Linked DNA regions of Aureimonas sp. SA4125. The main gene of each other region encodes a partner of the protein of the gene in region 2 in a complex. Links are inferred from orthologs where the notes say so. Each region holds a gene or a part of one and is shown on either strand. Other genes may lie near its edges.

What was found.
Region 1: the proteins of tsaB (region 2) and tsaD are in contact, whole or in part, in a solved structure (PDB 4WQ4), measured with the Escherichia coli proteins. The link is inferred for Aureimonas sp. SA4125 from one-to-one orthologs.

Annotation. Positions count from the first base shown.
Region 1 is NZ_AP025032.1:4,478,580-4,495,112, forward strand. The notes cover bases 1-2,858. They hold tsaD (tRNA (adenosine(37)-N6)-threonylcarbamoyltransferase complex transferase subunit TsaD), read right to left. Parts: upstream 2,054-2,858; coding sequence 947-2,053; downstream 1-946. Other genes in these bases: Sa4125_RS21170 (NAD(P)H-dependent glycerol-3-phosphate dehydrogenase), read right to left, coding at 1-932; hemC (hydroxymethylbilane synthase), read left to right, coding at 2,179-2,858. In the rest of the region: more of hemC, read left to right, coding at 2,859-3,123; Sa4125_RS21185 (uroporphyrinogen-III synthase), read left to right, coding at 3,128-3,820; Sa4125_RS21190 (hypothetical protein), read left to right, coding at 4,068-5,603; Sa4125_RS21195 (heme biosynthesis HemY N-terminal domain-containing protein), read left to right, coding at 5,613-7,196; Sa4125_RS21200 (TerB family tellurite resistance protein), read left to right, coding at 7,248-7,784; Sa4125_RS21205 (glutamine amidotransferase), read left to right, coding at 7,828-8,565; Sa4125_RS21210 (EAL domain-containing protein), read right to left, coding at 8,650-11,028; Sa4125_RS21215 (HAD family hydrolase), read left to right, coding at 11,157-11,858; Sa4125_RS21220 (MFS transporter), read right to left, coding at 11,877-13,097; Sa4125_RS24255 (hypothetical protein), read left to right, coding at 13,441-13,569; Sa4125_RS21225 (hypothetical protein), read left to right, coding at 13,578-13,832; Sa4125_RS21235 (YggT family protein), read left to right, coding at 14,325-14,627; Sa4125_RS21240 (DUF167 family protein), read left to right, coding at 14,675-14,962; ppa (inorganic diphosphatase), read right to left, coding at 15,223-15,768; Sa4125_RS21250 (L-serine ammonia-lyase), read left to right, coding at 16,045-16,533.
Region 2 is NZ_AP025032.1:4,879,873-4,885,896, reverse strand. What follows is about bases 2,989-5,820. They hold tsaB (tRNA (adenosine(37)-N6)-threonylcarbamoyltransferase complex dimerization subunit type 1 TsaB), read right to left. Parts: upstream 4,843-5,820; coding sequence 4,135-4,842; downstream 2,989-4,134. Other genes in these bases: Sa4125_RS23065 (universal stress protein), read right to left, coding at 5,608-5,820; Sa4125_RS23070 (NifU family protein), read right to left, coding at 4,884-5,444; rimI (ribosomal protein S18-alanine N-acetyltransferase), read right to left, coding at 3,503-3,946; Sa4125_RS23085 (lysophospholipid acyltransferase family protein), read right to left, coding at 2,989-3,369. Outside these bases: Sa4125_RS23095 (PhoH family protein), read right to left, coding at 1-1,034; tRNA (N6-isopentenyl adenosine(37)-C2)-methylthiotransferase MiaB, read right to left, coding at 1,031-2,473; more of Sa4125_RS23085, read right to left, coding at 2,506-2,988; more of Sa4125_RS23065, read right to left, coding at 5,821-6,024. UniProt on the Escherichia coli protein: Required for the formation of a threonylcarbamoyl group on adenosine at position 37 (t(6)A37) in tRNAs that read codons beginning with adenine.

The DNA.
Region 1 (16,533 bases), 400 kb from region 2 along the record:
GACAGCGTACCGTCGATGATGGCGGCGACGGTCGTGATGATCGGCGCCTCGATGCCATGGTCGGCGGCCAGGCGCGCGGCGATGGCGGCGGAATGGACGCCTTCGGCAAGTTTCAGCGAGCCGAGATCCTCGCCGCGCCCGAGCGCCAGGCCATAGGAGAAGTTGCGCGACTGCGCGCCGGAACAGGTGAGAACGAGATCGCCGAGCCCGGAGAGCCCCATCAGCGTTTCCGGCCGGGCGCCCAGTGCCTCGCCGACGCGGCGCAGTTCGACGAAGCCGCGGGTGACGATCGCCGCCCCGGCCGAGGCGCCGAGCCCCGCGCCGGCGACGATGCCGGCGGCGATGGCAAGAACGTTCTTCAGGGCACCGCCCGCCTCGACGCCGACGACGTCGCTCGAGGCGTAGCCGCGAAAACTCTCCGTCGACAGCCGCCGGGCGATGTCGTCGGCCCGCGCCTCGTCGGCAGCCGCGATCGTCACCGCCGTGGGCAGCCCGCGCGCGACGTCGGCGGCAAAGCTCGGTCCGGAGAGGACGGCGAGATCGGCCGGACCGACATGGGCGGCAAGGATGTCGCTGGCAAAACGTCCGGTCCCCCGCTCGATGCCCTTGGCGCAGAGGACGACCGGCACCCCCTCCGCCCTGCCCGCTGCCAGAGCCTCGGCGATGTCGGCAAGATTCTGGGCGGGCACGACGACGAGCACCACGGTGGCACCGCCGAGTGCCAGAGCCATGTCCGTGGTCGCGGCAAGGCTTTCGGGCAGAGGAATGCCGGGAAGATACCGCTCGTTCCGGCCGGTGGCGGCGATCGCCTGCACGGTCGCGGCGTCGCGGGCGTAGAGTACGGTGCTCCGCCCGGCGCGGGATTGGAGCGCGGCCAGCGCCGTGCCCCAGGCGCCGCCGCCGATGACCGCGATCTTGTCAGGCTGGTTCATGGTCGGGCCCTTCCTCAGGCCTTGGCGCCGCGCCGGCCGAAGCCGATGAGGGGCACGGCCGCCTCGTCGAGCGGCCAGCGCGAGCGCACGGGCGCGTCCATGCCGTCGAGCCGTCCGGCCTCGAAACGCTCGAGGCCGGCATAGGCGATCATCGCGGCATTGTCGCCGCAGAGTTTGAGCGGTGGCGCGACGAGGCGCACGCCGGCGGCCAGACAGGCGTCCTCCAGCCGCAGCCGGATCGCCGCATTGGCCGCGACGCCGCCGGCGACCGCCAGAACCTTATCGGCGAGACCCGGATATTCCGCGCCAAAACGCGTGAGCGCACGGGCGATGCGGTCGGCGAGGCTGTCGGCGGCGGCCGCCTGGAAACTCGCGCAGAGATCCGCGACGTCCTGCGCCGTCAGCGGCATCGCCGCCTGCGCCGCCTGGCGCACCGCCGTCTTCAGCCCGGAAAAGGAAAAATCGAGCCTCGCCTCGCCCCGCATCGGCCGCGGCAGGCCGAACCGCCGGGCATCACCGCCGCGCGCAGATTTCTCCACCGCCGCACCGCCCTGTTCGGGCAGGCCGAGGAGTTTTGCGGTCTTGTCGAAGGCCTCGCCCAGCGCGTCGTCGATCGTCGTGCCCCAGCGCTCGTAGTCGCCGAGACCGCGCACGAGAAGGATCTGCGTATGCCCGCCCGAGACGAGCAGCATGAGATAGGGATAGGCGACGCCGTCGGTCAGCCGCGGCGTCAGCGCATGGCCCTCCAGATGATTGACGCCGACGAAGCCAAGGCCCCTGGCCGCCGCGATCGCCTTGCCGGTCATCGCCCCGACGATGAGCCCGCCGACGAGGCCGGGCCCGAGCGTCGCGGCGACGGCGGAGAGATCATCAAGGTTGACGCCGGCATCGCCGAGTGCCGCCTCGACGATGCCCGAGATGGCATCGACATGGGCGCGTGCGGCGATCTCCGGCACGACGCCGCCGAAGGCCGCATGCTCCTCGACCTGGCTGAGAACGACGTTCGACAGAATCTCCGGCCGCCCGTCCGCGCCGCGTCCGACGACGCTTGCCGCCGTCTCGTCGCAGCTGGTCTCGATGCCGAGGATGAGAGGGGACAAGGGGCGGCTCGGGTTTCGCATGCTCCTCCATCGCCCCGACCGGGATGAAATGTCAAAGCCGAAGCCGCGAAATCGGCCGGTCATTGCCGGCTGCCCCCGAAATCCTCTAAGAACGCTGGACGACCCTCGCGAAGACAGGCGGCAAGATGGCACCTATCCGGATCGGCACACGCGGCAGCCAGCTGGCCCTGGCGCAGGCGAGCGAAGTGCGGGCCCGGCTGATGGTCGCGCACGGGCTCGGCGAGGAGGATTTCGAGATCAGCGTGATCTCGACGTCGGGGGACCGCATCCTCGACCGGCCATTGTCGGAAGTCGGCGGCAAGGGGCTCTTCACCAAGGAGATCGAGGAGGCGCTGCTGGATAAGCGCATCGATCTGGCGGTGCATTCCTCCAAGGACATGGCGACGGCCATCCCGGACGGGCTGGTGCTCGCCGCCTTCCTGCCGCGCGAGGACGTGCGCGACGCCTTCATCGGCCGCACGGCGAAGACGATCGCGACCCTGCCGGAGGGGGCCGTCGTCGGCAGCGCCTCGCTCCGGCGCCAGGCACTCCTGAAGCGCATGCGCCCCGACCTCGAACTCGTCATCCTGCGCGGCAATGTCCAGACGCGGCTGCGCAAGCTGGAGGCCGGAGAAGTCGATGCGACGCTTCTCGCCCTCGCCGGCCTCAACCGGATGGGCATGGCGGCGGTCGCGACGGAGATCCTTTCGGCCGAAGACTTCATGCCTGCCCCCGGCCAGGGCGCCATCTGCATCGAGACGCGCGGCGACGACACGGCGACGCTGGCCCTCGTCCACGCGATCGACCATGCCGAGACGACGACGGCCCTCACGGCCGAGCGTGGCTTCCTCGCCGAGCTCGACGGCTCCTGCCGCACGCCCATCGCCGCACATGCGACGCTGGGGGAGGCCGGCGTCCTGCACCTCGCCGGCATGATCCTGACGCCTGACGGCTCGGCCATGCATGCGACGAAGCGCACCGGCGTGATGGGCGAGGCGGCGATGATCGGGCGCCTGGCGGCACAACAGCTGCTCGAGGAAGCCGGCCCCGACTTCTTCGCCAGCTGGAACGCCCCGGCCGATCCCCGCTGACCGCATGGCGCGGATCCTGGTCCTCCGGCCGGCAGCCGACGCAGAGGCAACCGGCCGCGCGATAGAGGCACGCGGGCACGAGGCGCAGATCCTGCCGGCGGAGGAGATCGTCGCGCTTTCATCAGCGCCGCCCCCTGGCCCGTTCGCGGCGATCCTCGTGACCAGTGCCCATGCCGTCCCTGCGCTCGCGGTCTTGCCGCGCGAAGACCTGGCGCCGTTTCTGGCCGTCGGCGCGCGCACCGCATCAGCGCTGCGGGCGGCGGGTTTTGGCGAGATCGCGACCGGCAGCGGCGGCGCCGCCAACCTCGTCGAGCCGGCAGCGCGCCTTGCCGCCACGCGCGGACTGCCGCTTCTCTATGCCGCCGGCCGCGTCAGAACCGATGCCCTCGAGGCAGCGTTCGCCGATCGCGACGTGCCCCTTCGCCTCTGGGAAGCCTACGACATCAGGCCGCTGGACCCGGCGCCGGACGAGATCGCCCAGGCCACCGGCGGCATTTCTCCGGACGCCGTGCTCCTCCTGTCGCGGGGGCAGGTCGCCGCCTATGTCAGGCTCGCCGGGCGCCTGCCGGCCGGTTCTGCACCGCGACTTCTCTGCCTGTCGCCCCGGATTGCCGACGCTTTGCCGGCAAACTTGCGCGGCTGGGCGGAGATTTCTCCCACGATGAGCCTCGCCACGCTGTTCGATCACGTTCTATAACCTACCTAATCCCTGCGGCGCCCGCGCCGAACGCGCGGCATGCCGGTCCGAGAGCTTCAGAAACTGCTCCCGGCCAGAGGCCAGCCGCCGGCGAAGACTGGAAACGGAGTCCTTTTCGATGCGCAATCCTCCGCGGCGTTCGCGACCCCAGAAGCCCGCGACGACGATCGATGCGACTGCCGTGCCCGCGGTCGGGTATCCCGGGCCGTCCTCCGCCGATCCTGCCGATCCGCCGTCTGCATCCCCCGTGAGCGCGCCTGCCATGGGCGATCCGGAGACGAGCCTGGCGGCGAGCGCGAGCGACACAGGCAGTGAAGCGTCGGCGAACCTGCCGGCTGCAGACGCAGCATCGACCGTCGAGGACGAGGTCACGGCACCGGCGAGCGGGCAGGAGGCATTCGCGGCGGAAGAAGGTCTGCAGGGGCCGACCGTCGCCAGCGACAGCGACGTCGACGAGACCATCCTCTCGGCGGCCGAACCCGACTTCATTCGCGACGAGAGCGCCGCGACCAATGGTCCGCCGCAGCCGACGCAGGACTACTCGGCGCCGGCCTCCGCCCATCAGGAGACGCGCAGCGGCGGGATGGGCTCGGCCTTCGGCGGTGCCCTTCTCGGTGCCGCGCTGGCGCTGGCCGGCGCCGGCGCGCTGCAATATGCCGGCGTCCTGCCGAGCGTCGGCCTCGCCGAGGTTGACGAGAACGCCCCGCAATATGCCAGGACCGGCGACGTCCAGCAGGTGTCGAGCGACCTTGGAACGCTTCGCGACGAGGTCGAGCAGTTGCGATCGGTCCAGGCGGCGGGCGGCACCGGTCCGGGCGCCTCGCAGGCAGACCTGACCTCGCTCGGAGACCGGGTCGCCGCGCTCGAACAGCGGGAGCCGCCGCCGGCCCCGACGACCGATCCGGCCGCGCTCGACGCGATCCGCGGTGCCGCCGATGGCGCGCGTGCGGCGGCTGAAACGGCGACGCAGACGGGCGCCGACGCCCGCACGGCCGCCGAGGTCGCCAAGAGCGCGGCCGATGCAGCCAAGACCGCCGCCGACCAGGCGGGCCAGCTCGCCGGCCAGTCGCAGTCGAGCGCCGAGAGCGCCCGGCAGGCGGCGGAGACGGCGCGGCAGACCGGCGAGACGGCGCAGCAGGCCGCCACGACTGCCCAGCAGACGGCGGCCGCGGCGCAGACAAGCGTTGCCGCCACCAACGAGGCCGTCGCCGCGCTGAAGCAGCAGCTGGCCGCGATCGAGGCGGCCAACCAGAAGGCCGGCGCGGCGATCGCGGCGGCCGGGCTGAAGGCGGCCATCGACCGCGGCGGCCCCTTCATGGGCGAACTCGAGGCGTTCGCCACGGCGACCGGCGACGAGGCCGTCGTCGGCGCCCTGCGCGGCTTTGCCGCCGAGGGCGTACCGACGCAGTCGCAGCTTCTGTCCGCTTGGCCCGAGGTCGAGACACGGATCCTCTCCGCCTTGAACCCGGTCGATCCCAATGCCAGCGTCGGCGACCAGATCCTGAGCGGACTGAGCGGCCTCGTCACGACCCGCCCGGTCGGCGCCGCGCCTGCCGGCGTGACCGGACCGAACGCCGCGATCTCGCGCCTGGCTGCCGATGTCGAGGGGAACGACCTTCCGGCCTTCCTCGCCGAATGGGAGGCGCTGCCGCAGCCGGCCAAGGATGTCAGCCAGGAATTCCAGGCACGCGTCGCGGCCCGGGTGAAGGCGGAACAGGTCGTCGGCGAGACCTTGACGAACGCGGTGAAAGCCGTCGGCCAGCCGGCCGGCACGGCAGGGTGAGGAACTGACATGCTGCGTATTCTGGCCTTCCTTCTCGTCGTCCTCGCGCTGGCCCTCGGCTTCGGCTGGCTGCAGGACAATCCCGGCACCATCCAGCTGTCCTGGCAGGGCGTATTGCCGGCGGGCAGCGACAGCCTGACGCTGCAGGTCTGGACCTTCATCGTCCTGCAGCTCGCGCTTCTCTTCCTCGTCGTCCTCACGGTCTGGGTCCTGCGCTCGTTCTTCAAGGCTCCGGACCGGATCGGCCGCTATTTCAGCACGAGGCGCCGCGACAAGGGCTATGGTGCCCTGTCGGCCGGCATCGTTGCCGCCGGTGCGGGCGACGCCGTCCTCGCCCGGCAGATGACGAAGCGGTCGCAGAAGCTCCTGACCGGCCGCCGCGAGCCGCTGGTGCAGTTCCTCGACGCGCAGACGGCCATGATCGAGGGCGATCACGATCGCGCCCGCTCGGCCTTTGAGACCATGGAGCGCGAGCCGGAGACGCGGCTTCTCGCGCTGCGCGGCCTCTTTCTCGAGGCCGAGAGGCTCGGCGACGACGCCGCTGCGCGCGGCTATGCCGAGCGCGCCGTCCGCATCGCCCCGCACGTTCCCTGGGCCGGGGGCGCCGTGCTGGAGGCCAAATCCATCGAGGGCGACTTCGACGGCGCCTTGGCGATCCTCGAGGCGCAGCGCAATGCGCGGCTGATCGAAAAGCAGGAATCGGCGCGACTGCGTGCCGTGCTCCTCACCGCCAAGGCCATGTCGATTGCCGAGCGCGATCCGAACGGCGCCAAGCTCGCCGCGACCGAGGCGCAGAAGCTTGCGCCGGACCTGACACAAGCCGCCGTCACCGCGGCGGAGGCGCTTTTCCGGCTCGGCGACCTGAAGCGCGGCACGAAGATCCTGGAAAAAGCCTGGACCGAATCTCCGCATCCCGATCTCGCGGTCGCCTATGTCCAGGCGCGCCCCGGTGATTCCGTCGCTGACCGGCTGAAGCGGGCGAAGGTCCTGCAGGACCTCCGGCCGACCCATGTCGAATCCTCGCTCGTCGTCGCCCATGCCGCGCTCGACGCGCGCGACTTCACCCTCGCCCGTTCGGAAGCGCTGAATGCCAGCCGCATGGAGCCGCGCGAAGGCGTGTTTCTCCTTCTGGCCGACATCGAGGAGGCCGAGACCGGCTCCGTCGGCAAGGTCCGCGAATGGCTCGGCCGGGCCATCCGCGCGCCCCGCGATCCCGCCTGGACCGCCGACGGCTACGTCTCGGAGAAATGGGCGCCGGTCTCCCCCGTCACCGGGCGCCTCGACGCCTTCCGCTGGAAGACACCGGGCCAGCGCATCGACGCGCAGGGCATGGTCATCGAGGCGCCGGCGGATACGGTCGAGGCGATCGGTCCAGCTTCCCCCGGCGTTGGCGAGGCGCCGCGCGAGATATCACCCGCGGCCGCCAGCGTCCCGGCTCCCGCCGCAGTAGTCTCCATACCGGCAGAGGCAGAGGCACCACCGCCTGGCCCGCCCGCTGCCAATGGCTGGACGGACCAGGAACCCGAGGTCGAGACCATTCCGCCGGGCCATTCGCCGAAGGCGCCCGGCGAAAGTCGCCTGCGACTGTTTTGATTTTTTCCGGACGCGCACGATTGGTCTTGGTCATGCCGCTGAGTTTGCGGCATGATCGCAGCTGTTGCACTGCAGCAGCACAACATGGATGGGAAGGTGCCCTCCAAAGGTGGACGACGGCTGATGTTTCAGGCCTTTCGTGATTTTCTGACCTCGATCAGCGAAACACCTGATCGCGCGCGCGCCGATGATCCGCGCGTCGCCGCTGCCGCCTTGCTCTATCATGTGAGCGCGGCCGACGGCATCGTCAGCGAGGCGGAGCTCGAAAGCCTCAAGGCCTCGCTTGCGCACGAGTTCGGCCTCGACGCGGATGCGGCCGACGAGTTGCTCGATGCCGGCCGGGAGGCCGACCAGGATGCCGTCGACCTCTATCGTTTCACCAGCGTCCTCCTCCAGAGCCTCGACGAGGCGGCCCGCATCCGCTTCGTCGAGCTGCTCTGGGAAATCACCTATGCCGATGGCGACGTGCACGAGCTCGAGGACAACACCATCTGGCGTGTCGCCGATCTGCTCGGCGTGTCGACGCGCGACCGTATGTTGATGAAGCAGGAAGCCGCGTCGCGGCACGTGCGCAACGGCGGTGAGTGAAGGCAGCCCTTTGGAACGGCAGGACAGCGAGAGCACCGGCGGCATCGGCGCACAGCATCGCCGCTACAGTCTCGAGGGAGCGAGCGATCCCCGTCCGGTGCTGGTCGTGCTCCATCAGGAGACCTCGACGCCCGGCCGTGTCGGCCAGGTGCTCGCCGCCCACGGCGTCGCGGTGGACATCCGCCGTCCGGTGATCGGCGACCCTCTGCCGGAGACGCTCGACGACCACCGCGGCGCCATCGTGTTCGGCGGCCCGCCGAGCGCCAACGATCCGGACGAGCATCTTCGCCGCGAAGTCGACTGGATGGCCGTTCCTCTGGCGGAAAACCGCCCCTTCCTCGGCATCTGCCTTGGCGCGCAGATGCTGGTGAAACATCTCGGCGGTACCGTCGCCCCGCATCCGGAGGGCCTTGTCGAGGTTGGCTACTATCCGCTGCAGGCGACGACCGAGGGGCGTATGCTCGTGCCGCAATGGCCCGAAATGGTCTACCAGTGGCACCGCGAGGGATTCACCCTGCCGCACGGCGCTATCAGGCTTGCCACCGGCGAGCGTTTCGAGAACCAGGCCATCCGCTACGGCGACCACGCCTACGGCGTCCAGTTCCACGCCGAGCTGACGCTGGCCATGCTGCATCGCTGGACCACCCATGGCCACGAGCGCACCCTTCTCCCCGGCGCCCAGAAGCGCCGCGACCATTTCGACGGCCGCGCCGTCTACGACGCGCCGGTGAAGCGCTGGCTGGAACAGTTTCTGGGACTGGTGTTTGGCGAGCCGGCCTGAAGGGACTGCAATGTCGGCCTGCCTGACCGACGAGGCCCGAACACGTGACCGCTTGCCTTCCCCGATCGCATCGGGGCGCCGGGATCAGGCGGCGACGGCCGAGCCGGCCTCAGGCAGGTAGCGCTTCTCGAAATCCCTCGCGGTCATCGGACGACCGAAAAAGTATCCCTGGCCCTCCGTCGCATAGGAGGTCATGTAGCGGGCCTGCGCCTCGGTCTCGATGCCTTCCGCGATGACCTCGAGCCCGCAGCCCTGCGCCATCCGGGCGATCGCGTCGACGATCGCCTGGTCCCGAAGGTCACTGTCGACGTTCCGGATGAAGGAACGGTCGACCTTCAGGCGGTCGATGTCGATCCGCTTCAGCATCGTCAGCGAAGCAAAGCCCGTCCCGAAATCGTCGAAGGCGATCTTCACGCCGAGCTTTCGCAGGTTCGTCAGATGGCCGAGGGTCATGCCCTCATTCTGCAGCACGATGTTCTCCGTCACCTCGATCTCGAGCGCGTCGGCGGAAAGGCCGGTTTCCCGGAGAGCCGTCGCCACGACCTCGACGAAATCCGGCGCCCTGAGTTGCGCGGGGAAGAGATTGACGCCGATCCGTAGATCGCCGAGACCGGCCGCCCGCCAGGCGGCGGCCTGACGGCAGGCGGTGGTGAGGATCCAGGTTCCCACGGGAACCGCGATCGCGCTGCTCTCGAGGACGTGAAGGAAGGCGCCGGGGGCCAGAACACCGCGATAGGGATAGTTCCAGCGCAGCAGCGCCTCCGCGCCGACGAGCGCGCCGTCCGACAACCGGACCTGTGGCTGATAGTAGAGCTCGAAGTTCCTTGCCTCCCAGGCGTCCCGAAGTTCCGAGGTCAGGTCGCTCCGTTCGATCGCCGCCTGGCGCAGTTCCCGCGTGAACAGTCGCACCCGGCCTCGACCGTTCGACTTCGCATCGTAGAGCGCCAGATCGGCGTTTTCGAGGATCTGCGTCGTATCGACATGCCGGTCCGTGGAGAGAATGGCGCCGATGCTCGCGGATACGTGGACAACATGGCCGGTTACATGGATCGGTTGCTCGAGGGCGGTGATGATCCGGTGACCCAAGGCATCGGCACGAAGAGGATCGGCGCCATCGCGGGTGAGGACGACAAATTCGTCACCGCCGAGACGTGCCGCCACGTGACACGTCTCGATGGTGGCTCGCAGGCGCTCGGATACGATGCGCAGAACCTCGTCGCCGCCGTGATGGCCCAGCGCGTCGTTGACACCCTTGAAGCCGTCGAGGTCCATCATGAGGACGGCAAAGCCTGGGCCTCCTTCCGAGGCTGCCTTCACGCTCTCGGAGAGCAGGTCGAGAAAACGGGTCCGGTTCGCAAGCCCCGTCAGATGATCGGAGAAGGCCAGGGTGCGGATCTTTTCCTCGCTGCTCAGCCGCTCGCGCTGGTCGCGGAAGGCAAGGACGGTCTGCGAGCGATGTCCCAGCCGGACCGCGCTGCGGATCACCCGCACCGGGACCAGCTCACCATCGGCATTGACCAATCTGGCTTCGACCTCCTCCCGCTCCGGAAGAGAGGCGATGTCGAGCGCGGGGATCAGCGATTTCAGGCTGCATGTTGCGAGGTCCTTGCGCCGCCGACCGCTCATCCTCTCCAGGCTCTCGTTGGCAGTCACGATGATGTCGCCATCGCAGATCGCAAGCCCTTCAAGACCGAGATTGGCCAGCTCTCCCAGTCGAAGCCGTTCCCGGCGGAGGGTGGCCTGGGCATGCAGCGTGAACCACAGGCCGAGAAGCGCGACCGCGAAAAGCCCCGCACAGACGATGGCGACGATCGGCGCCAGAACCTCGGGCGGCAGCGTGAGCGCGGGAAACGGCACCCTCGGATCGTAGGTGAGCCGAAGCGACGCCATGCCGCAAAGGTGCAGGACAGCAATGGACAGGAGCAGCATCGGTGCGCCGAGAAGCCGAACCTGCCTGTTTCTCTCTCCCGCCAGGGACAGGGACAGCGCAAACAGCGGCAGACTGCCGATGACCGAGGCGGCAACCAGGACATGGTCATAGGCAACGGTCCCCCGCACGACGTAGGCGAACTGACCGACATAATGCAGGGCCACGATGCCCAGCCCGAGCACCAGGCCGCCCAGAAGACGACGGGACCGCTTACGCTGGCCGAACGCGATCGCTATTGCGAAACCGATGCCGAGAATGCCGAGAAGCAGCGAAACCGCCGTCATTACCGGCTCGAAACCGGCGGGCATGCCGGGGGAGAAGGCGAGCAGGGCGATCATATGGGTCGCCCAGGCCGTGCAGCCCGCAGCGACAACGCCCGTCGCTGTGAGAACCGCGCGCCGTCGACCCGAGGATTTGGCGGCATGCTTGGCGACCGAGAAGGACCCGAACACACCGATGACGCAGACGGCGGCGGCAGCGAGCAAGAGCCAGCCGTCATGGGCATCTTGAATGCACGTTAAGAGTGTCTGCATCGGGGTCTCCCGATGCGCACAGTCCACCAAGCTTGTTAAAAGCCGGTATTCCAGCAGGAACAAATTTGTGGCTGCCTAATAACCGGCGGGGCCGGCTCATCGCGCCTCCCATGCCTCATCATCTCCCCATGGACGACAGCATCACCACGATCGGCTTCGACGCCGACGACACGCTCTGGCAGAGCGAACAGTTCTACAAACTGACAGAGGAGCGCTTCGCAGGGCTCCTGGCGGAGCATGCCGACGGGGCGGACATCTCGGTGCGGCTGCTCCAGGCCGAGCGCCGCAACCTGGCGCTCTATGGTTTCGGCATCAAGGGCTTCACCCTGTCGATGATCGAGACGGCGCTGGAACTGACGAAGAACGAAGCGCCCGGCACGCTGATGCGCGAGATCCTCGACATCGGCCGGGAGATGCTCGCCCATCCCGTCGAGACATTGCCGGGCGTGGTGCCGACGCTGGAAGCCCTCGGGCCCCGCTTCCGTCTCGTCCTCATCACCAAGGGCGATCTCTTCGACCAGGAACGCAAGCTCGCCGCCTCCGGCCTCGGCGAGTTGTTCGAGGCGGTCGAAATCGTCAGCGACAAGACACAGGCCGTCTACGAGGGGGTGTTTTCCCGGCATGGGGACGGGCCGGGCCGGGCGATGATGGTCGGCAATTCGCTGAAGTCGGACATCTTGCCGGCGATCGCCGCCGGCAGCACCGGCGTCTTCATACCGCATGATCTCACCTGGGTGCATGAGCACGCCGAGGCCCCGGAAAGCGATCCGCGCTTCTTCCGCCTCGAACGTTTTTCCGATCTTCTCGGCCTCGTCGACGATCTCGCCTGAGCCGGGGGCGCGGAGTGGCTATTCCCGTCCGCGCAGATGCTTGGCCTTGCGCAGGTCCGGAAAGAGCTTTGCCCAGAGCGCGGCGATGCCCATCGTCGCCATGCCGCCGACCACCACGGCCGGCACCGCGCCGATCCAGAAGGCCATGACGCCGGCGCGGAATTCGCCAAGCTCGTTCGACGCGCCGACGAAGACCATGTTGACGGCATTCACCCGCCCGCGCACCTCGTCCGGCGTCCAGAGTTGCAAGAGCGTCTCGCGGACATAGACGGAGATCATGTCGGACGCCCCCATGAGCGCCAGTGCTACGACCGAAAGCCAGGGCCAGGTCGACAGGCCGAAGACGACGGTGAACGCGCCGAAGAGCGCGACGAAGGCGAACATCACGAGGCCGGCATTGTTCTGAACGGGGTGGCGGGTGAGGTAGATCACCATGAGGATCGCGCCGATGCCGGGAGCCGCTCGCAGCATGCCGAGCCCCCAGGGCCCGACGTCGAGGACGTCGCGGGCATAGATCGGCATGAGGGCGACGGCGCCGCCGAGGAGGACGGCGAAGAGGTCGAGCGAGATGGCGCCGAGCACCACCTTCTCGTGCCAGATGAAGCGGAAGCCGGCAACGACGGTCTCCATCGTCGCCGGCTCGTTGGCCGCGGCCCGCGGCAGCTTGCGCATCGACAGGATGAGGGCGGCCGAGGCGAGAAACATCACCAGCGCCACCCAGTAGGCGGCATGGGCGGACAGCCCGTAGAGGAGGCCGCCCGCGACCGGGCCGACGATCGAGGCGATCTGCCAGGCCGAGGAGTTCCACGCGATCGCCTCGGGCAGTTCCTCGCGCGGGACGAGATTGACGACGAGCGCCTGGCTCGCCGGCCCGAAGAAGGCGCGGGCGATGCCGAAACCGACGAGGACGGCGAAGACCGGCAGCGGCGAGGAGAGGCCCTCATAGGTCATCGCCAGCAGCACCGCGGCGCCGACGGCCTCCATGCCGATCGACACGCCCATGATCTTGCGCCTGGAATAGCGGTCGGCGACCGAGCCGGTGACGAGCACCAGGAGCAATGCGGGCAGGAACTGACAGAGACCGACGAGGCCGAGATCGAGCGGATCGCGCGTCAGGTCGTAGATCTGCCAGCCGACCGAGACGGCGACGATCTGCACGGCAAAGGAAGTGCCGAGGCGGGCGAGCCAGTAGCGCAGATACTGTCCGTTGCGAAACACGGCGAAACGGTCATGCGACACAGGTTTGTCCGAGGCCCCCGGTGCTGCCGGCGTCCCGCTCTCGTCCTCGATGCTCACGGCTTGCTTTCCGGGGATGTGCTTGTTCGCCCGTGCCTAGCGAGGTTTCCCGGCTCGCGCCAGAGGCAGGCGGCAAAAGCCAGGCGCATTCCGACCTCGCCTGTCGGGCTTATCGAAGCTCGGCACAGAACGAGCCGAGTTTCCGAAGAGAGGCATCGCTGCTCGAGCGGAATCTCGCTGATCACGCGCGCACGGCCGCCTCCAGAACCGATGACGACAGTTTGCCGCGCGGCGCCTGCAACCACGAGCGCTAACGGCCGTTACGCTCCTGCTCCGATCGCCGGAGATGACGTTTTCCAAGGACCCGCAGATGATCCTCTCTTTACGCCGCCGCATCTCTCACCCGACGCCGATCTGGCCGACGCTGGCAACGGCGGCCGCCATGCTGATGGTTGGCGCAATGGTCTTCGCTTAGGTCGGTCGATGAGCGGGCAGCATCTGAGCGACAAGGCCATCTCGATTCTCGTCTTGGCCGCCTACCATTCCCTGTCCAGCGGAGAGACGGTCGGGCAGATCGTGCTGGACGATGGGCACGGCCACACGGCCGATGCCGATGGCCTGGGAGAGCTGCATGCCGAGGGATTGCTCGAAGTCAACGGCACCCGCGGCCGGCTGACGGAGGCGGGGTCGGAGGAGCTCCAGATCATCATAGACGCCATACGGGCCTCACAGACCTGATGGCGGTGGGTTTCAGGCCGCTTCCGGCCAGTCCACCCATTGTACCGACCCACAGCGACGCCGATGGCAGACAGGCCACCGCAAACGCTTGAGCTTGAAGTGGCACAATAATCGGCGGCACAATAATCGGCGGGATGAGCGACTGGTGGAGCTGAGCGGGATCGAACCGCTGACCTCGTCATTGCGAACGACGCGCTCTCCCAACTGAGCTACAGCCCCATTCACCAGTGGGCGGGATTTAGAGGCAGGGGCGGGAACTGTCAAGCACGGCGCGAAGCCCGCTGGCCGCGAAACCAGCGGGGGCGGGCCTTCGGCCTCGGTCCCTGCCAGCGCACGGGATCGCCGCAACGTCGGCAGTGAGGCCTTCGTTGGCGCCGATGCCGAAAGGCCGTGGCAACCACGCTGGCAGCCGGACGCCCGACAGGGCCGGCTGCGCCTTGCGCAGGGGCTTTCCGGTCTTTACATGGGAACCGATCTCATGAAGGTTTTTCCATGCTGGCTGTCCTGCAAGTCGTTCTCCTCATCCTCGATATGCTGTGGTGGCTGATCATCCTGTCGGCGATCCTGTCATGGCTCTACGCCTTCAACATCATCAATCCCGGCAATCAGTTCGTCGACCAGGTCGGCCGATTCTTCTACCGCGCGACAGAGCCGCTCTACCGGCCGATCCGCCGTGTCCTGCCCGATCTCGGCGGCATCGACCTGTCGCCGCTCGTCGTGCTGCTCGGCATCTTCTTCCTGCAGCAGCTCATCGTCCTCTATATCGCTCCGGCGGTGATCCGGGCCGGGATCTGAGCGAGCCCGGCTTCGCCGAGCTTTCCGAGAACGGCCTCTGCCTGCGTGTGCGTCTGACGCCAAAATCCTCCGCCGACCGCATCGACGGCGCGGGAACTGCGCCAGACGGGCGCCCGGTGCTGCTTGTCCGCGTGCGCGCCTTGCCGGAAAACGGCGCCGCCAACGCCGCGCTGCTGGCGGTTCTGGCCAAGGCGCTGAAGCTGCCGAAGTCGACCCTGATCCTCGACAGCGGCGGCAAGGGCCGCGTCAAGAGCGTGCGCGCCGCCGGCGACCATGCCGGCCTGCGCCAGGCGCTGGATCGCTTGTCCGTCTCTCTCGGTTCTGCGGTCGACTAGCCCCGTCTGGGCGCAGGACAGCGAGGGCCAGCCCGGCTGCGCCGTCGCCTCTGTCGACGCTCTCGCCAGCACGGACGCCAATGCCCCTTGCCCGCGACACCGCCGACGCCTCCGTGCAGCGCTTTCGCTACGGCATGCAAAGGCCCTTCGAGGCCGGCCGCACAGGGTAGCGGCCGAGCCCGGCCAGCGGCACCGAGGAAGGCCGCCGGCGTTTTCGGGGTCCGTTTGCCCGGCTTACAGATCAGCCATGGCGCCCCTGATCAGGCCTTGCCGGCCTTGTAGGCGGCTTCCCGGTCGATCGCCTCGGTGATCAGGCGCTTGGCCATGGCGGAGTCGCCCCAGTCGCCGATCTTCACCCACTTGCCGGGTTCGAGATCCTTGTAGTGCTCGAAGAAGTGCGCGATCTGCTCGAGCGTGATGGCCGGCAGGTCGCTGTATTCGGTGATGTTCTCGTAGCGGCGCGTGAGCTTGGGCGACGGCACGGCGAGGATCTTCTCGTCCTGGCCGCTATTGTCTTCCATCACCAGGACGCCGATCGGCCGGCAGTTGATGACGCAGCCGGGAAACAAGGGCCGTGTGTTGCAGACGAGGACGTCGATCGGGTCGCCATCGTCGGACAGGGTGTGCGGAACGAAGCCGTAATTGCCGGGATAGGTCATCGGCGTATAGAGGAAGCGGTCGACGAACAGAGCGCCGGCTTCCTTGTCCATCTCGTACTTGATCGGATGGCCGCCAACCGGGCATTCGATGATGACGTTGATGTCTTCGGGCGGGTTCTTGCCGCGGGGGATCGCGTCGATGCGCATGGCGTGCCTCTTTTGTGAAATTTCCTCGCGTCCTTAGCGGGACGGCAGACGCGAGGCAACTCGCGACGCCGCCGCCGACCGCCGTGGCCGGCAGGGTCGCCCCCCTTTGGCAAGGCGAAGTCGCCTCGCTGCGCCGGGCTCCAGCCCTGCGGTCCCGCAGCGCCCGGCGTCCGGCCGACGGCTTCTGTCGCGAACGGGCACGATATGCCAGCCTGCCCCGGCTATCCTGATGCGTATCGTCCATCACGGATCGGACCTTCCGGAGACGTCTTGCGCATGATCAGCATCTTCGAGCTCTTCAAGATCGGCATCGGACCCTCGTCCTCGCACACCGTCGGGCCGATGAAGGCGGCGCTCGCCTTTGCCCGGGGTGCCGCCGCTCTCGCTGATCCCGATTGCCGCCTGCAGGTCGTCCTCTACGGCTCGCTCGCCTGGACGGGAAAGGGCCACGGAACGGACAAGGCGGTGATCCTCGGCCTTGCCGGGATGAGCCCCGATACCATCGACCCGGACGAAGCGGATGCGATGCTCGCGGTCCTCTCCGACAAGCGTCGCCTGCCCTTCGCGGGACTGGCTCCGCTTGCCTTCGACGAGACGACCGACATCGTCTTCGACGGCGTCGCCGCGACGCCCCAGCATCCGAACACGCTCGCCTTCTCGCTCGTCTCCGGCGACGGCGCGGTGATCGTCGAAGAGCGCTGGTGCTCTGTCGGCGGGGGTTTCATCGTCCGCGAGGAGGAGGTCGGAAGCGTCTCCGGCGAGCAG
Region 2 (6,024 bases):
CTGGGCAAAACGGGGATGCGGCTGCGCGTGCTGTCGGCTTCGTAGGCCTCGACGATCGCCTGCACCAGATGATGGCGCACGACATCCTTCGACTCGAAGCGCACGGTCACGACGTTCGGAATGTCGCCGAGTACCCGCATGGCCTCGACGAGACCGGACTTCTGGCCGGGCGGCAGGTCGATCTGCGAGGGATCGCCGGTGACGACCATGCGGGCGTTCTCGCCGAGCCGGGTCAGGAACATCTTCATCTGCATCGACGTGGTGTTCTGCGCCTCGTCGAGGATGACGCAGCAGTTGGACAGCGTGCGGCCGCGCATGAAGGCGAGCGGCGCGATCTCGATCGCACCGGCGGCCAGCGCCCGCTCGACCTTCTCGGCCGGCATCATGTCGTAGAGCGCGTCGTAGAGGGGACGCAGATAGGGATCGACCTTCTCCTTCAGATCGCCCGGCAGGAAGCCGAGCCGCTCGCCGGCCTCGACCGCCGGCCGCGACAGGACGATGCGGTCGACCTGGCCGCGTTCGAGCAGCATGGCGGCATGGGCGACGGCGAGATAGGTCTTGCCGGTGCCGGCCGGGCCGACGCCGAGCACCAGCTCGGCCCGTTCCAGCGCGCGCATGTAGGCGTCCTGCGTCGATGTGCGGGCGTGAATGGTCTTCTTGCGCGTCGAGATCTGCGCCAGCGACATGCGGCCCTTCTTTTCCAGCGTCGGCAGCACCAGCTGGTCGTCCTGGGCGATCGCCATGCGGATCGCGCCCTCGACATCCGACTTCTGGATCTCGGCGCCGCCCTGGAGGCGGCCGTAGAGATGGTCGAGCGTGCGGCGCGCCTGCTCGCTCGCCATGGGATCACCCCGGAGCTCGACCTGGTTGCCGCGCGTGCGGGCATCGACGCCGAGCTTCTGCTCGATGACCGCCAGATGCTCGTCGAACTGTCCGAAAAGCGAACTCGCCAGCCGATTGTCCTCGTAGCTGAGAACGATATGCGCCATGTCGGACGCACCGGACGAGGGAACCGCTCCGCGAATGGCCTTCATGCGATCATCCTTACAGGCTGCCTGTCCGGGGGATTGGCCCCCACGGCCACCAGCGAATTCGCGACGAGGCTGTCGATCCTGACCCTGACGACGTCGCCGATGGCGCCGGCCGAAAGGGGAAGGACGACGGGCTGGAGATAGGGTGAGCGTCCGACGAGCTGATGGGGATAGCGGCCGGGCTTTTCGATCAGAACCTCGATCTCCTCGCCGACGAGCGAGCCCATGAAGGCGAGATTCTGTTCGCGCAAAAGCGCCTGCAGCCGCTCCAGCCGCTCCGACATCACGGCCTCCGGCACATGGTCCGGCATGTCGGCACCCGGCGTTCCCGGGCGCGGCGAATACTTGAACGAATAGGCGGAGGCGTAGAAGACGGTGCGCACGAGATCGAGCGTCGCCTGGAAATCTTCCTCGGTCTCGCCGGGAAAGCCGACGATGAAGTCGCCCGAGAGGGCGATGCCCGGACGGCTGCGGCGGATTTTCTCGACGAGGCTGACATAGTCCTCGGCCTTGTGGCGGCGGTTCATCGCCTTCAGGATGCGGTCCGAACCCGATTGCACCGGCAGATGCAGGTAAGGCATCAGCGCCGGCAGAGTCTGGTGCGCCTCGATCAGGTCGTCGCCCATGTCGCGCGGATGCGAGGTCGTGTAGCGCAGCCGGGCGATGCCGGGGATGTCCGCCAACCGGCGCAGGAGATCGCCGAGTCCGATGGCACCGCCGCCGTCCTCGCCCGACCAGGCGTTGACGTTCTGGCCGAGCAGCGTGATCTCGCGCACGCCGGCCTCGGCAAGGCGCCGGGCTTCGTCGATGATCTGGGCCGTCGGCCGGGACACCTCGGAACCGCGGGTATAGGGGACGACACAGAAGGTGCAGAACTTGTCGCAGCCCTCCTGCACGGTCAGGAAGGCGGCGACGCCACGGGCGAGGATCTGCCGGGGCAAGGGCGCGGGAAGATGGGCGAACTTGTCTTCGACGGCGTAGTCGGTGTCGACGACGCGCTCGCCGCCGGCGACGCGCGCCAGCGCCTGGGGCAGGCGGTGATAGGTCTGCGGACCGATGACGAGGTCGACGACCTTCGCCCTGTGAAGGATCTCGCGCCCCTCGGCCTGCGCCACGCAACCGGCAACGGCCACGTTCAGCGACTTGCCGACGGCCGCGCGCTCACGCTTCAGGACGCTGATGCGCCCGAGCTCGGAGTAGATCTTCTCAGCAGCCCGCTCGCGAATATGGCAGGTGTTGAGAAGAATGAGGTCGGCATCCTCGATCGTCTCCGTCGGCGCATAGCCGTCGCTGGCCAGGGCGTCGCCCATGCGCTGCGAATCGTAGACGTTCATCTGGCAGCCATAGGTCTTGATGAAGACCTTGCGGGTTTCGGCCGCGACCGGCCGGAGAGCCGGGGTGCTGTCTTCCCCCGCGATACCATCGTCGTGACTTGAAGTCATGCGCCCTTCTGGAAGACCTGTCTGCCAATCTCCTATATCGGCTCGGCAGGCATCGGACGCAAGCGGTGATTGACGTTTGCGGGCAAAGATGCGGGATCGGCATGGAGAGTGTGTCCGGCGAGACTCTGCCCCATCAGCCGGCGCACCTCGACCTCCGCGTCCCGGGCGACGGCCTTGCGGTCGCTCTCGGGCGTGAACGGAATCGGCGTTCCGAACGAGATCTCGACGTCGATCGCCCCCTCCTGCAGAAAGCGGACCAGATGCGGGCCCAGCGTCACGTCGCCCGGCCAGGCGGCCAGCGGCCTGTGGAACCGACCGAGCGGCAGGCCGTGGGCGCGGACATAGGCGATGGAGACGGGCTGGACGACGACGGCATCGGCCCCCGAGCGCTTCAGCGCGGCTTGTGCGGCCCCGAACAGTGCCGTCTTGAATGGCAGCACCATGTTGCCGTCAGAAGTCGTTCCCTCGGCGAACAGCACCATCGCGTCGCCGTGGCTCAGCCGGTCGGCAATGGCATCGGCCTGCTCGCCGGTGCGCCGGCGCTCGTCGCGGGCGACAAAGACGGTGCGCTGGAGGCGCGCGAGCTGGCCGAAGGCCGGCCAGGAGCGGACCTCGGACTTGGCGATGAAGGAGAGCGGCAGCACGCCGCCGAGCGCGATGATATCGGCCCAGGACTGGTGGTTGGCCACGACCAGCATCGGGCGGCCCTTGGCCGGCACGCCATGGACGATGACCCTCAGTCCCGCCAGGGGACAGGCGATTCGGTGCCAGACGAGCGGCAGGTAGCGGGCGACCGGCCATTTCAGCCAGATCGCCAGCGCCTGCAGGGGCAACAGGACCAGCGTCGTCAATGTCAGCACGACGACGAGGAGGGCAATCCTCAGCCAGGCCATCAAGCGAACGGATCCATGCCGAGCGAGACCCCGGACTTGGGTGGAGCGAACGGGGGCCTCGTCCGCAATCGCCGCATGATGGGATTGAGCAAGGGCATGGAGCCGGTCGGCCTCGCCAGAGGAATGTCCGTGATGCTTACCGAAGCGTCCGCTTCAGGACAAGCGCACTGGTCCTGCGGCCCTTCCCGTCGCTGTAATAGGCGGGACGCCGGCCAACTTCGGCAAAGCGCAGGCGCTTGTACAGGGCGAGCGCGGCGGCGTTCTCCTCGTCGACCTCAAGGAACAGCGAGGCGGCCCTCTCCTGGTGCAGGTGCTGCAGCACCTGGTCCATCAGCATGCGGCCGATGCCGCGCCCCCTGAACTTGCGCGACACGGCGATGGTGAGGATTTCCGCCTCGCCGGCGACGAGCCGCGCCAGGACGAAACCGGCCGGCGCGTCCCGCGGCGTGCCGACCCGCCGCGCGACGAAGCCGAAGCCGCCGGACTGAGACAGGAGCGACGCGAACTCGTCGCCCGACCAGGAACGGTCGAAGGCTTCACTGTGGATGTCGGCGGCGAAATCGAGGTCCTCGGGCTGCATCCTCACGACGACCAGCGGCAGGGTTCCGGCCCATTCGTTCCAGAAGGCGGCCGTCCAGACCCATGGCAGATACCAGTACATCGCCCTTCCTCCCCTGCTTCCCGAACCGGTCGTGCAGCCTGCGGGTCTTTGCGCCCGCTGTCCTCGTCGAAGATCGTATCAAACAGGTGTTGCGACAAGCTTGCCGGTCACGAAACCGCGGACGGCTCGGTGGCGCGCAAGATCCCGGTCGGAGCGGACGGCTTGGCATCGGCACCGCGGAGATAGAGGAGGCGCAAGGACCCCTCCGGCGCCCGGGGCGCGGCAAGGCGGGCGAAGGCGTCCATGTCGACAAGCCCCTCTGGATTGGCGATGCAGGCAAGCGTCCCGGCGAGAATTTCGCGGGCGATGGCAGCGCCGGTGCCGACGGCCACGAGCGGCCCGCTTCCGGCTGAAGTGGCGACGAGGGCCGCAAGGCTTTCGGGCCGAACGGCCTGCGGTTCTGCCAGCACGATCCCGCCTAAGCCGTAGAGCGCGGCATAGACCTCGCCCCGCTTGGCGTCGTTGACGGCGAGCACGGCGCCATTCCCGTGCCAATGCGGTTCGGCAAGGATTTCGAGGGTCGAGGCGCCGACGAGCGGTATCGCCAGCGCGAGCGCAAGGCCCTTCGCCGCGGCAACGCCGACGCGAAGGCCGGTAAAAGAACCGGGGCCGACGACGACGGCGATCTTGCCGAGGGCCGCGTAGGTGGCTCCGGCCCCGGCGAGAATGTCGGCCACGAGGCCCATCAGCACCTCGGCATGGCCGCGGCCGATGTCGGGCGCGGCCATGCCGAGAAGCCGCGTGCCGCCGCCGTCATACAGCGCCGCCGCGCAGCGCCCGCCCGAGGTATCGATGCACAGGAGAAGATCGCTCATGTCAGCCGGTTATCGGCTGGCGGGCGACGAGTCGAGAGCGGTCACACCGCCTCGACGGATTCGACCTCCGGAACGAAGTGGCGCAAGAGGTTCTGGATGCCATGCTTCAGCGTCGCCGTCGACGATGGGCAGCCGGCACAGGAGCCGCGCATGTTGAGGTAGACCGTGCCCTCGCGAAATCCGCGAAAGGTGATGTCTCCCCCATCCTGGGCGACGGCCGGGCGGACGCGCGTCTCGAGAAGCTCCTTGATGGTCGAGACGAGATCGGCGTCGCCCTCTTCGAAGAACTCCTCGCCGCTGTCCGACACGGCGCCGGCCTGCGCCATCGTCGGCTGCTCCGACATGAAATGCTCCATCAGCCCGGCGAGGATCGCCGGCTTGAGGTGCTGCCATTCCGGCCCGTCCTTGGACACGGTGACGAAGTCGTAGCCGAAGAAGACGGCGGTGACGCCCGGCACATCCATGAGCCTGGCGGCGAGCGGCGAGCGCTCCGCGGCGTCCTCACGGCTGACGAACTCCGCCGTTCCCTCCGCCAGGACGACCCGGCCCGGCAGGAATTTCAGCGTTGCGGGGTTCGGCGTGACTTCGGTCTGGATGAACATGGCGCGTCCTTTCGGGATGCTCGCCGTCCGCAGACTGCGGACGGCCCCTGCCGGGTATGAGACTGTTTGCCGACGGTCGCCTGAAATGCGAGCGGTCGGGCGTCCCTCCCTATCTAGCGATGACGGCATCGCAGCGAAAGGGGCGCAGGAACGAACGAAACCTTCAGCAGAGGCTTTCGATCTCGTCGTCCGTCAGCGTGGCCGGCACGATCGTCACGGGAATCGGGAAGGCAGCGCCCTTGCCGGCGATCGAGGAGACGAGGGGGCCTGGGCCCTCGCTGGAATCCCCAGAGGCGAGAACCAGGATCGCGATCTCGCGGTCGGCCTCGATCAGCGCGGTGATCTGTTCGATGGTCTTGCCCTCGCGCACGACGAGTTCCGGCTCGATGCCGACCGATTCACGGATCTCCTCGGCGACCTTCGACAGCCGCGAATGCGCCTCCGCCTCGGCCTCGGCGCGCATGATCTTCTCGACGCCGAGCCAGTGCTGGAAGTCGGCGGGCTCGATGATGTAGAGCAGGACCGCGCCGCCGCCGCTGGCCTTCGCGCGACGCGCGGCGTAGGACGCCGCCCGCCCGCA